2 regions of the Anaerocolumna chitinilytica genome follow, and region 2 is predicted to be linked to the other one. Evidence: a T-box and tRNA genes for the amino acid it is inferred to sense, from the RefSeq annotation. Region 2 holds a T-box; the other holds one or more tRNA genes.
What was found. A T-box is a leader RNA that pairs with one kind of tRNA and senses whether it is charged. The one in region 2 lies ahead of proS (proline--tRNA ligase), so its partner is inferred to be a tRNA-Pro.

Region 1 (7,030 bases), 1.3 Mb from region 2:
CATATTTGATTCTTACTTCTGATTTATTCTGTTACGTTTGCGTAAAGAATAGCATATTTCATATCCCAAATACCATTAGGGTTATAGTTCTGTAACTTAGCGTTATAGAAATCATGATACTGGTTAGAATATAAAGGTAGATCAGGAAGTAACTCATTCCATCTGATAATAAAGTCTTCAAACTTGCTTTCAAATGTAGTCTTGTCAGCAGGATCTACTAATACCATATCCTGTGCAGTCTTTGCAAGTTTATCATCCTTAATAAAGTTGGTGTTAGCACCATTCTTTAACTGTTCAGGATCTGTTGTATAAGCTGAAGCCTGATCATATACAGGAGTAAAACCAGTTCCTAAGTTAAACATATTGTAGGTAGGTACTGCATATTTCTTATCGGTAGAACCATCTCTATAAATGTAATTTAATAATTCTGTAAATGTCATAACTGTCTGGTTAATCTTCATACCTGCAGCTGCAACATCAGGATTGTTCTGTAATTTTGTTACAAGTAATTCAGAAACAGGATTCTGTTCGGAAGATGCCCATTCAAGTACAAGAGGCATATAAGTTCCGTCATCTAACTTCTTATAACGGATACCGGAAGAATAAGCCTTTCCGTCTTTGTCATATACCCAGCCGCCATCTTCTAATAACTTGATAGCATCATCAAGGCTGTAAGCATAAGAATCTAACTTGCTTTCAAGATCATCCTTAACATCCTGATACATCCACATAGCAGGTCCGTAAGGTCCGTTTACAACAGAACCGAAACCGCCGGTGAAAGCTTTTGCGAAATCGTTACGATCTAATAAGTGAGCTACAGCCTGACGAACCTCTACAAACTGTGTAGGTCCGAAATCGCATACGAACTGTAATTTACCATATCCGTTACGGTCATAAGCGGTATAGTTGAAGCCACCTTTGTCAACTAAGTCAAGACCGGCATTGATTTCATCACCACTTGACATACCGGTTAATAAGTCTACAGAACCGGTTGATAATTCATCCATAGATGTTTCAGTTGTAACTTTTTTGTAAACGATAGTTTTGATATGAGCTGTCTGTTTCTGATAGTCTCCTAAGTATTTAGGGTTAACTTCAAGAACAGCTTCTTTTGTAGAAGAATCATACTTTGTTGCATTGTAAGGTCCGCATGTAATTGCAGGAACCTTTGTTCTTGCAGCATTGATTTTAGCTTCATAATTCTCTTTTGTAAAGTTATCAGAAAGGTAAGCACCTTTTCCATCATCATTTACAGTTACAGTATCATCTGTAAAGAATGATAATTTGAAAGGCTGAAGGCTTGCCATATTTAATTCATAGAAGTAAGGAAGGTTAGCTTTATCAATTGTAACTGAGAAGCTGTCATCACCGAGTAATCTAACACCGGTAAATTCTTTTGCCTTTCCAGTTGAATAATCCTGGAATCCCTTCCAATATTTTGCTACTATTGTATTATCTGCGCCCATATCGGTAATAACTTTAGAGGACCAGAAAAGAGCTGTAGCAACATAATCCTTTGCAGTGATAGGAGTGCCATCATTCCAAACAAGATTATTGTTAATAGTCCATGTATAAGTCTTAGATCCGTCATCATTATCTGTTGTTTTCATGTCTTTAACTACTGTAGTATCAACAACAAATTCACCAGCAGGTGTAATATCTACTGTTGCATAACCGTTTGTTAAACGGAAGATATCATTGTCAGCAGCGCCGTTCTGGAAATAAGGCATGAATTCACCGCTGATATCTGTTGAACTTCCGATAATAATCTGACCGGTAGGCTCAGTGGATGTTTCTGTGGGGGTTGGGGTTGCTGTTGCTTCATTTGTGCTATCAGCAGGCGTTGTAGTAGGCTCTGTTGATATTCCCGTGTCATTCTTTCCTTTGCATCCTGCAAGAGAGAATACCATGACTACGGTCAGCAATAATGCTAACACTCTTTTTTGCATAAAATTTCCTCCTTAAAATTTTCTTGATATTATCCTGTTATTATTTGATTCTACGATGTTAATATGTATTTAACTCTTTATCATTTTAAAGTGTTAAACTCAAAAAATATTATACAAAAAAAGCCTTTCTTAACCCACAAAGAGTCATTCAGAAAAGCAACATCGCAAATCATTTTTAATAGGACTATATCACTACGACTTTAGGCCGTCATCACATGTTGTATTATATAATACAATTTCATCAATGTCAATGAATCTTTGCAACCCCTGTATTTATCTATATTTATACAAAAATCACAATGGACTTTACCCTTTTACAGGCATTTTTAATGCAGAAAAATACAATTAGAGTGATTACTTATCGATTTATGAGATAAAAATGTTTCTATTTCGATATTTTCTGCCAATAAAAGACTATCCTTGTATAAAGATTGTTAAAATAATATAAAATTTAAATAAAATTTAATCCAATTTTTTTACAGATTTATGAAATCATTATTTCATATTGTATTCATATTGTACTATTTAGATAATTTTCCAGCAGCCTTTCTGGAGATTCTTCTAAATTTTAGCATATACATATTTAAAAGCACGTCCTGTGTTTCAGACGTGCCTGTGGTAGGAGTTTATATATATATCAGCGCTCATTACCTTTACATTATATTACATTCCAAATATTGTCAAGTAATACTTTAGTCTTGATTTGAACAAAATTAATTCTAAACGCAATAAACCATAAATCTGTTCTAAGACCAATCTTAAGTCAAAATCATGTCTCCTATCGATATCTCCACCTTTTAGGCTACACATTATATATATAATACTTTCCAATAGAGTACAAGTAATTATTTACATTTTTGTAAAATTGAGTTATATTTGTACATTATAAGCACAAAATTTTAGCAAAGCTAATTTGGATTTTCTGATATTGCACTGGTAACGATCAATTTATCCCCCTATCTGCATCATACAAGCTCGGAAGAATCTTTTTAGAAATCTGACTTTAGCATCTTGAATGAGGTGTTACTTATGCAATTCCGTTCAAGTTGAATAAATCAGGTCTAATACATATGGGAGGACAATTATGAAAAAGTTTGTAAAAAGCAATAAATATAGTTTAATCATAGCCTTAATCTTAGTATTTATAAGTTCTGTTTTTAGCACCATTGTTCAATTTAATAAAGGCGATGTTTTGGATAATGCCTTAGCGCGTGATAAAAGCATTACTTTGTTCAGCATTATATCATTAATCATTTTTATTTTTTTAGAAATTATTTTTCACTATTTTTATGATCAGTACAGGGCTGCTTTTACAGTTAACTGCATTAGCCAATTAAGAACAAGCCTTTTTAAAAATACTATTAATAATAATTATGTAAGTTTTTATAAAAACACGAAAGGCGAATTCCTATCAAAATATACGAATGATGTTGAAATGATTCAAAATTCTTATTTTGCAACGATACCTTTGTTGATAGAAATAATTATTAAGATTATTTTAGTAAGTATAGGATTATTTATTCTTGATTGGCGTATTGCTATTGTTACTTTAGTTCTATTGACTACCCCTTTGTACATTCCCAAAATCATTGATAAAAAACTTCAAAAAGCAAAAAAAGAATATTCTGAAGCATTTGAAAATAATTTATCGAAAGTTACTGATTGGTTAGCAGGGTTTGAAATAATAAAAAATTACTCTATAGAATCAAGAATAATAGATAAGTTTACAACATCAAATAAATATACAATGCAAAAAGCTTTAAAAAATAAAAGAATAAATTATACCACGAACTTAATAACAACCTTAATTTCCTATTTATCTTATTTTATCATCTTAACTTTATCCGCAACATTTGTTTATAGACAGATATTTACAGCTGGTGATTTTTTTATTGCAATTGGTATGATTGATCAACTTTCATATCCCTTGATAGCCTTATCTGTTTTTATTCAAGACCTGATATCTATAAAACCAATATGCGATGAAATTATGAATATTGCAGAAATGAAAGAAGACGATGAAAGCAAAAGACTTAACCCAGCAACATTAACTGTGAATAATAATATATTATTTGATAATATTACTTATGGTTATAACGAAGAAAATCCGTTAATAAGCGATTTTTCATTATTACTCCAAAAAAACCAAAAGAACTTAATCCAAGGTCGAAGCGGAACTGGAAAAACTACTCTAATTAATCTACTTTTAAAATACTATACTCCTGATAAGGGAAATATTTATTTAGACAATATTCCTATTCAAGATATTGATAATTTATTTGGGATCATTACCATTGTGAGACAGGAAGCGTTTTTATTCAATGATACTCTTAAGAATAATTTATCGATGTACTCGGATATCAGTGATGAGGTCATTCTAGATGTTTTAGAAAAAGTAAATTTACATAAATTTGCTAACCTATCCAGTCTTAATATGGATATAGCAGAAGGCGGAAATAACCTGTCTGGTGGTGAGAAAAAGAGATTATGTATTGCACGGGCTCTACTTAGAAATACAAACGTATTAATTTTTGATGAGCCTTTAGCGAATCTTGATAATGAAAATGTTTCAACAATTGAAGATATTCTACTGAATATTAATGACAGAACGCTAATTATAGTTTCCCATCAGTTCAGTGAATCCAAATTGAATCAGTTTGATAAAATAATTAAACTGGATGCTTAAAATGGGCAGCAAATTCTGATTGTTTGGTTCTTAAATTAAATAATCTATTGTTCAAATAGGCTTGAGACTATTGGAACGCATTGTCATGATGCGTTCTTTTTTATGGAAACAAACTCCAATTAAATCCCAATACAAGAAAAAAGCACCCTTACGGATGCCTTAACTTCTTTATTCAATCTATAACCATTGATTTTACTGCATTTCTTATAAGCTGGAAATGGGATTCGAACCCACGGCTTCCTCATTACGAGTGAGGTACTCTACCGGCTGAGTTATTCCAGCACATAAAAAATCGAGGTGACGGGATTCGAACCCACGGCCTCTGCGTCCCGAACGCAGCGCTCTACCAATCTGAGCCACACCTCGTTTTACAAGAAGTAATAATTAATCTTGCCAAACTATTATGCTACTTTAACTGTTAAAAGTCAAGAAAAAAATTACTTATTTACAATATATTATGATAATTATATGTATTACTTGGTGAAAATGGAATATATATTTAACTAGAACTTACTTTTGAGGTCTCCTATGATAATTCACGTGGTAGAACCGGGCGATACTATTTATTCCATTGCCGAAACCTATAAAATATCTCCGGAAGCCCTCATCCGGGACAACGGAATTGTTAATTATAATAATCTAGTAATCGGACAGACTATTGTCGTTGTCTATCCACAGGAAGTTTATACAGTTGCTCCGGGGGACACCTTGTATAGTATCGCATCATCACATGGAGTAACTCCTCTTTCACTGTTAAGATACAATCCAAACCTATCAGACAGAAAATATCTCTATCCCGGTGAGCAAATTATCATAAAATACGATAATAATGGAGGACGCTTAAAGGTCAACGGTTATGCATACCCTTTCATTGACCCTGAAATTCTAAAAAAGACCTTACCCTATTTGAGTTTTCTCACAATATTTGAATACAGGCTCTCACTAGATGGTACAATTACAGAGAATAATGATTCCGAACTCGTCAATATGGCTAAGTCATACGGTGTCGCTCCGATTATGGTATTAAGTGCTTATAATACCGTCGTTTCCGATAATTCTTACTCCTATTTTACTCAAGTTAACTCGGCAGAAACCAACCAAAGGACCTTCATAACAATAATAGAAAAATTAGTTGAAAAGGGGTATCTTGGTGTTAATATTTACGTTCAGAGAGTTACGGAGGAAACTCTTGAGATTCTAACAGATAATTTAAAGGCATTCTCTGTGTTACTGAAAGAAATTGGATTTACCATAATGCTTACGCTTACTCCTGAGACCTTTGACCTCCCCCAAGGTGTTACTTATCTAAATATAAACTACAGCGCTCTTGCTGAAGCCGTAGATTATATTTTGCTTCTCTCCTACAACTGGGGGTATACCTATGGACCGCCTGCTGCTGTCACTCAGGTGAATATCGTCAGAAGGAATCTTACTTATGCCATCAGTCAGATTCCGTCCCATAAAATATTTTTGGGTGTTCCTATTATCGGTTATGACTGGAGGCTAATTGGTGAGAATGGCCAATATGTTGCAAATGCCTTGACTTCTGATGCTGCTGTTTTATTGGCTTCAGATGTAGGTGCGGTCATACAGTTTGACTATAATGCTATGGCCCCTTTCTTTACCTACACCAGCAGGGATAATAATACTGATGTGAACCACATTGTCTGGTTTAAGGATGCCAGAAGTATCAGTGTGCTTTATGGTTTAATGCAGGAGTTCAACCTTTCCGGTGCTGCGGTTTGGAACATTATGCATTTCTTTAAACAAATGTGGTTCATTGTAAGTACACAATATGAAATCATCGGTCCATTTGATACGATCTGATTTTATTACTGTTTGTTTCTAAAATGAGGATTATACTTATATATCCTTACGAAGTAAAAGCAAGAAGGAGCAAGATGTTTTAAATACACTAATGCTGTATGAAAACAAACCGCTCCTTCTATATAATTCGAATTATATATTATCTGTTTATAATCTTTTATACATTTGCTTTTCCTTCTCCCATAAAGCATATACCGATAGCACCGGGTCCGGAATGTGCTCCTATACTCGGGCTAATAACATTTACAATAACGGACGCTCCGGCAACTTCTTCCTTTATCAGCTTTACCACCCGTTCTGCATCCTCTGCAGCGTCTCCGTGAACTACACAGATAGTACCAGGATTATTTAGGTATTCTCCCATTTGTTTAACCATATTAGCAACAATGGTAGAGAGGGATTTTTTACGTCCTCTGACTGTGCCTGCCGGTATTAACTTTCCTTCATCATTTATTATCAATATTGGTTTAATATTAATCATACTTCCAACAATAGCTGTCATTTTAGAGACTCTTCCACCTCTTTGCAAGTGAAATAAATCGTCAACGGTAAACTGAACACAGAAATT
Region 2 (7,030 bases):
TGAAAACACTATCCATCGTAACCAGCAGCAAAAAGTAATTAGCTTCTATCTCCAAGTGCAACTAAGATCTGATTCGTCCTTTTTTCCAGATAATTTTCAATATAATCATGCTCTTCGTCATTAACAACAAAAAAGTTTGCATAGTAATTGGGATCAGGGTTTCCGCCCACACCCCCATAATATTTTATCCCATCGATTATCACAACATAATCATTATACCAGGATGAAAACACAGTCCCAAGTGGCCTATCCGGCTTCCCATTAAATCCAAGAAACTCACAGACTTTTCCTTGCTCTCTTAAATACTTAATAAATCCGATAATCGGTTCTTCCATTGGATTTTTAAAATATTTATCCGGTATGATAATATCAATTTTATTATCAGATGTCATGAAACTCCTCCTCATAAGACTATACTGCACTCCAAATCCATGGTATTATTATACAGTAAATATTTAACTATAAGCAATACCTTTCTTAAACACGGCAGCTAAAATCGTTATAAAAAATAATGAATGTCAATACTAATAATGTCTTGCAAATGATTAAAATTAATTATACATTTATAAGAGAACAGGTTGAAAGCTCAGACTTTTTCAATTATGCTTTACCAATATACAATGAATGATTAGGTATTCACGAAAGGAGTTATTATGGGTATATCCATGCACAGAATAGAAATACCAACTATTATGGAGGTCGACAGTAACAGACTTGTACATGTGGGTTCCTATATTGAGAGGGCCGGAATCTCGAATGTTGCAGTTTTTTTTGGTGAGGGAATAAGGGATCTCTTCGGAGAAGTTATCCTGGATTCTATTCAAAAAAAGCCCTCCCTCAACCTGCTGAATACTTATGATTATGATGATATCCGCCTGGAAAGCCTGATATCAATAGCCTTTACCCTTCCCAAAAATATTGATGCTATTATAGGCGTCGGAGGCGGTAAGGTATTAGATGCTTCCAAATACATTGCTTTTCTCAATAATGTACATTTTATAAGTATTCCTACTTCCACCTCTAATGACGGCTTCTCCAGTTCAGGGTGTTCGCTGATTATAGACGGGAAGAGAACATCCGTACAAGCAGCCATGCCCTTTGGATTAATCGTCGATCTTGATGTTATAAAAAATGCCCCGGCAAAATTTATATACTCCGGTCTGGGTGATATCGTATCAAAGATTACTGCTATTTATGACTGGTATTTTGAAGAGCATAATCACAAAGCGAAGGTAGACGATTTTGCTGCAATGCTTGCCCGAAAGTCCGTCAACAGTATTGTACGTATGCCTTATACCGATATTACCGAAAAGTATTTCTTAAAGGAAATGGTGGACTCTCTGACTATGAGCGGAATCTCCATGGAAATAGCCGGCAGCAGCGCACCTGCCAGCGGAAGTGAACATCTCATCTCCCATGCCCTCGATAAAGTTGTAGCTTTTCCTCAGCTCCACGGAATCCAAGTTGGCGTTGCCACCTATCTGATGAGTTTAGTCCAAGAGCACCGGTATGAGAGAATAGAGAAATTCCTAAGCGAAACAGGCTTTTTTGATTACGTTGAAACATTGGGTATGAAGGCTGATGATTTTGAAGAGGCAATTGATTTTGCACCATCTATTAAAGTAAACAGACATACCTTTATCCATGTGGAAGAGAATCGTCTGAAAGCTAAAATGCTTCTAAGAGAAAATGACATACTACGAAGGGTACTTAAGTAATGACATGTAAAGGGGGGTAGGAGCATGCTTATCATACGGGAACTTTTGGATAGCGATATGCTGGAAGTGACTTACTCGTCTTCATCCTGCTCTGCACTGTAATAATGGACTCCTACCCTCTTTAATACCAGATAATGAGCGCCTTTTAGTGACTTAATCGTTAACTTTAATTCATATTGCTTTCTTACATCCATTAATGACTCGTTGGCATCTGTTATTAAGGTATGTACATCGTAACTATTCTTAAAATCTATTGTTTCAAATTGTGGTATATTAAAATTCTTATCTTGCAATGTATAAGAGATCTTATCGATATAATCTTTTTTTCCGTCATATCCAATATACTCAAAATAGAGTGAATCATGATTTGTTCCGTTTATCTTAATAGATGTATAGGTTGCCATCCATTCATCGTCTTTTCCATAAAACGCGCATACACCATCTTTTGTTTCATTGTATTTTGCTACAAACTTTATACATGTAACAATTATTACGACTGTTAATGCAATTAACCCAATTATATATATACGTTTTTTCATATCTCCTCCTTTTTATCTCATATCATTTAGATACAAAGTAATTTTTCTGCTTACTTTTATATGGAATAATATCTATTATACTTATACTATCCAAGTAGTCAACTACTGCTTGTACTATCTTCATAACAGTACATATCCTTATGGCTAGCATTCATTTTATTTATAATTAATTTATCGAAAATATATTTTATAAAATTTAATTTTACCCTATTGACATTATTACTAGTTAGTAGTATATTAGAGCCATGGAAAATAAATCATTATTAAATACACAAACCGAATTGAATATGCAGACCCTGCGGATATTGAACCGATGCAGCCAAAGTGTTCATAAGAAAGAGCTCAGTGTTATTAAGGATAGCGGACTTACCGCCTCCCAGTTCGAAGTTCTGGAAGTCCTCCGAGATCTTGGAGATTTAAGAATTAGCGACATCATTGAGAAGATACTTGCTACCGGCGGCAACATGACAGTTGTTATTGATAATCTGGCAAAGGATGGATTGGTACAGCAATCAGTAGATCCTCAGGATAAGAGAGTAAAGCTTATTCGAATAAGCGATAAAGGAAAAGCCCTGATGGATGATCTGATTCCCCGTTATCTGGATAATATTAATACAATCTTTGATAAGCTGCCAGAAGCAGAGAAAAAAACCTTAAGAGAAATTCTAACAAAACTATCAGGCTTATAAAATCTTAGACTGACAGGGTATAGCAAAATACATTTTTAAACACAATATTATTATATTAAATCAGGAGGATTTACCATGAAGAATTTTTTAGAAGCAATTGAAAACAGACGTACTGTATATGCATTTAGTAAAGAATCACCCATATCCGATGAAAGAATTCAAGAAATTGTAGGGCTTGCCGTAAAGCATTCTCCTTCCGCTTTCAATTCTCAGAGCAGCAAGGTTGTATTATTATTCGGAAGCGAACACGATAAGCTTTGGGATATCGCTCTGGAAGCCTTAAGAAAAATTGTTCCTGCAGAGAGCTTCGCTTCCACAGAGGAAAAGATTGCATCCTTTAAGGCAGGACATGGAACTGTCCTCTACTTTGATGATAACGGTATTGTAGAATATCTGCAAAAAGAATACTCCCTATACAAAGATAACTTCCCTGTATGGGCTCAGCAATCAAATGGTATGTTACAGCTTGTCGTATGGACTGCATTGGAAGATGAAGGACTCGGTGCCTCCCTCCAGCACTACAACGAACTGATTGAGGAAGCTGTTAAGAAGGAATGGAATCTTCCTGCTTCCTACAAATTAATCGGCCAGATGCCTTTTGGTAAACCTACCGCCGCTCCCGGTGAGAAATCTTTTGTACCACTGGAAGAACGTTTTAAGGTATTTGGAGCTTAAGCTTATTCCTAAAAATTTCGATAGATTAACCCCTTTTAACTCCCCTCCAAAAGATGAGGCAAGGTTTTATACCTTGCCTCATTTCCGTTTTAAAACATATTATCCTGTTTCACTACATATTGCCTTTAGTATTCAGTGCTTATTAATAAGCTTTGCCCCAATAAACCATAGCTTTTGCTTTCTTACCGCAGCATACGCAAGTATCTGTGATTTCTTCCTGCTTAAAGGGCATACATCTGGAAGTAGCACCGGTCTCTTCCTTTATCTTATCTTCACATGCCTGGTCACCGCACCACATTGCTTTTACAAAGCCGGGTTTTGTAGCAACTTCTTCCTTTAGCTCTTCAAAGTTACCAGCCTGATAAGTATGGGAATCTCTGTGGACTCTGGCTCTCTCAAGCATTTCTTTCTGCATGGTTTCAAGAACTTCTCCTACCTTTTCTTCCAGGCTGTCTAATGATACTACCAGCTTTTCTCTGGTGTCACGGCGTACGATAACTGCCTGATTTTCTTCGATATCTTTCGGTCCAATCTCAATTCGGATGGGGATTCCTCTCATCTCCTGCTCACTGAATTTCCAGCCGGGACTCTTATCGGTATCATCTACTTTTACGCGGAAGGCACCCAATTTATTCTTAAGTTCTGCAGCTTTTTCAAGAACTCCTTCTTTATGCTGTGCGATAGGAACAATCATTACCTGAGTAGGTGCTACTCTGGGAGGCAGTACGAGACCGCTGTTGTCACCGTGCACCATAATAACAGCACCGATAAGTCTGGTGGTCATACCCCATGATGTCTGATGAACATATTGGAGTTTATTATCTTTATCCGTATACTGGATATCAAAAGCATGAGCAAAGCCGTCTCCGAAGTTATGGCTGGTTCCGGACTGAAGTGCTTTACCGTCGTGCATTAAAGCTTCTATGGTATATGTGTCTTTTGCACCGGCAAACTTCTCTTTGTCGGTTTTCTTACCTCTAATCATTGGTATTGCAAGTACTTCTTCACAGAAGTCAGCGTAAAGATTCAGCATCTGGATTGTTCTCTCCTCTGCTTCTTCCGCTGTAGCATGGGCTGTGTGTCCTTCCTGCCACAGGAATTCTACGGAACGCAGGAAAGGTCTTGTAGTCTTCTCCCAACGTACAACAGAACACCACTGGTTATATACCTTGGGCAAATCTCTGTAGGATTGTATAATATTAGAATAGTGGTCACAGAAAAGTGTTTCAGAGGTAGGTCTAACACACATTCTCTCCTGCAGGGGTTCCAACCCTCCATGTGTTACCCAGGCAACCTCCGGAGCAAATCCTTCTACATGGTCCTTTTCTTTTTGCAGCAGGCTTTCCGGTATAAACATAGGCATATAAACATTCTCTACCCCAGTTTCTTTAAATCTTCTGTCCAATTCTCTTTGGATATTTTCCCAGATAGCATAGCCGCCGGGTCTTAAAATCATGCACCCTCTTACGCTGGAATAATCGATCAATTCCGCTTTTTTAACTACATCTGTGTACCACTGGGCAAAATCCTCTTCCATGGAGGTAATTGCTTCCACCAGCTTCTTTTCTTTCGCCATAACGGTTTCTCCTTTCAGATCTTGTGTGAAATCATATCTCCTTCACACAGGTTTTATTAATAAAGGTAATAGGAGGAAGCGACATTACTTAAGCTGCTGTAAAAAGGCAATAAAAAAAGTCCTTCCTCCACAAGGGACCGAAAGACCTCGGCGGTACCACCCTAATTAACTGTTCCCAGTTCACTTTGACACCGTTAACGCCGGTTCTACGCCATACTTTCATACAGTGCTCCAAGGTAGGTTCTATAAGTTTATCCTGAGAATCTCTCACCAATCTATTCTCTCTCTGGGAGGACAAATATTATATACTATTCCTTATCATTGCTTTGTATATTGATTTTATGCCACCTCCAGGTCTTTGTCAATCTATTTTTTTACTCCTGATTATCTGGCGTTACTTCCGGTACTTTACGTCCATCGATCCGGTTTACAGCTTCTTTTATGATGGTTACTATCATAACCAGACCCACAGGCCCAAGGAGAAAGCCAAATAAACCGAATACCTTAACTCCTACATACATTGCCATCATAGTATAAACCGGCTTAATACCTATACGGTTTCCAAATAGCCGCGGCTCTACTGTATTTCGTAAAAGCATGCAGCTAACATATGCTGTCAGGATAATAGCTGCCGAATAGACGTCTTTCTGAAACAGGCTGATAATTGCCCACGGTACTAATATCATACCGCTGCCGAGTATAGGAAAGGCATCAACTACTCCGATACCAATCCCGACTAAAAGAGCGTATTTATTATGAATCAAAAACATGGAAAGGGTACAGATAAGAGAGATAAACAGTAACATAATACCCTGGGTTTTCAGATATGCTTTTCCCATATGGGATAGTTTTGAGGTGACTATCTGAATATCTTTATAGAAGTAAGAATTTCTTACCCCTTCTTTATACTGTTCCTCATCCTTAATCAGCAGTAAGATGCTAACCAGCATAATTAGGAGAATACCAATAAAACCTACCATTCCAATCAGAAGATTTATACTTCTTGTGGTAATCACCGGCATTATCTTATTCTTAATAACGATCAATACCCCATCAAAATTGGTATAAATAAAATTCTGCACTGTACCAAGCTTTATACCCAGTACTTTATCGCATCCGGAACAAAGAGAATCGATATAACCGGTCAAAACAGCTAAATAGATCGGGAAATTCTTTAGTAATGCTACCACCTGCTGTAACAGCATATCACATACATAATAGACGATAAAACCGACTAGAGCACTTAGTAAACACAATGACAAGATTGCCCCTAACAGCTTTGGTAGCCTTAGTTTTTGATTTAGAAACCTCACAAGGGGCAGAAGCGCCGCAGCTATTAGATATGCAATAATAAAGGGAGCAAACAGAGGCAGCACATATTCCAATCCGATATACACTCCTGTAACCGTAAGAATAACAACCCCTAATATCTTTACTTTTTTATTTACCTTAAACATAATAGCTGCCTCCTTTCTGTGCTCCATAAATATTGTCCGATAAAATTAATTTAAGGAATAGAACCAAAGAAATAAAAATAAAAACAGAGGTATTGATTAAATACCTCTGTTTTTATTATCTTCCAAAACCTTATTTGTATGTTAGGTGATTATTTCATCAATTTCAAAAGATTGGCTTTATTGATTATTTAAGGTTGTAAACAAAAATGGAATACCGGCTTCTCTCGCAGCCTTTACATCCTCTAATCCGCTTAAGATTTTATAACTATCTCCGTTCTTTTCTGCAATGATTTTAACCTCCGGAAGGTTAGCATCCACAAGATTAGCATCCCAGCGTTCTTTTGCCTTTTCATAAACTGAAATCTTATCCTTTAAG

Region 1: it encodes a tRNA-Pro, which carries the amino acid that the T-box ahead of proS (proline--tRNA ligase) is inferred to sense. The anticodon was not compared.

Annotation. Positions count from the first base shown of each region.
Region 1 covers NZ_AP023368.1:4,166,388-4,173,417, forward strand. Annotated here, with positions in the region: gene bsdcttw_RS18110 (ABC transporter substrate-binding protein) at 24-1,949, opposite strand; gene bsdcttw_RS18115 (ABC transporter ATP-binding protein) at 3,034-4,635, shown strand; tRNA gene bsdcttw_RS18120 (tRNA-Thr) at 4,845-4,917, opposite strand; tRNA gene bsdcttw_RS18125 (tRNA-Pro) at 4,928-5,001, opposite strand; gene bsdcttw_RS18130 (LysM peptidoglycan-binding domain-containing protein) at 5,164-6,462, shown strand; gene bsdcttw_RS18135 (DegV family protein) at 6,620-7,030, opposite strand, start outside.
Region 2 covers NZ_AP023368.1:5,507,533-5,514,562, forward strand. Annotated here, with positions in the region: gene bsdcttw_RS24345 (hypothetical protein) at 39-392, opposite strand; gene bsdcttw_RS24350 (iron-containing alcohol dehydrogenase family protein) at 654-1,718, shown strand; gene bsdcttw_RS24355 (hypothetical protein) at 1,790-2,257, opposite strand; gene bsdcttw_RS24360 (MarR family winged helix-turn-helix transcriptional regulator) at 2,503-2,946, shown strand; gene bsdcttw_RS24365 (nitroreductase family protein) at 3,022-3,621, shown strand; gene proS (proline--tRNA ligase) at 3,764-5,197, opposite strand; T-box leader at 5,327-5,528, opposite strand; gene bsdcttw_RS24375 (AI-2E family transporter) at 5,572-6,654, opposite strand; gene bsdcttw_RS24380 (cytidylate kinase family protein) at 6,832-7,030, opposite strand, start outside.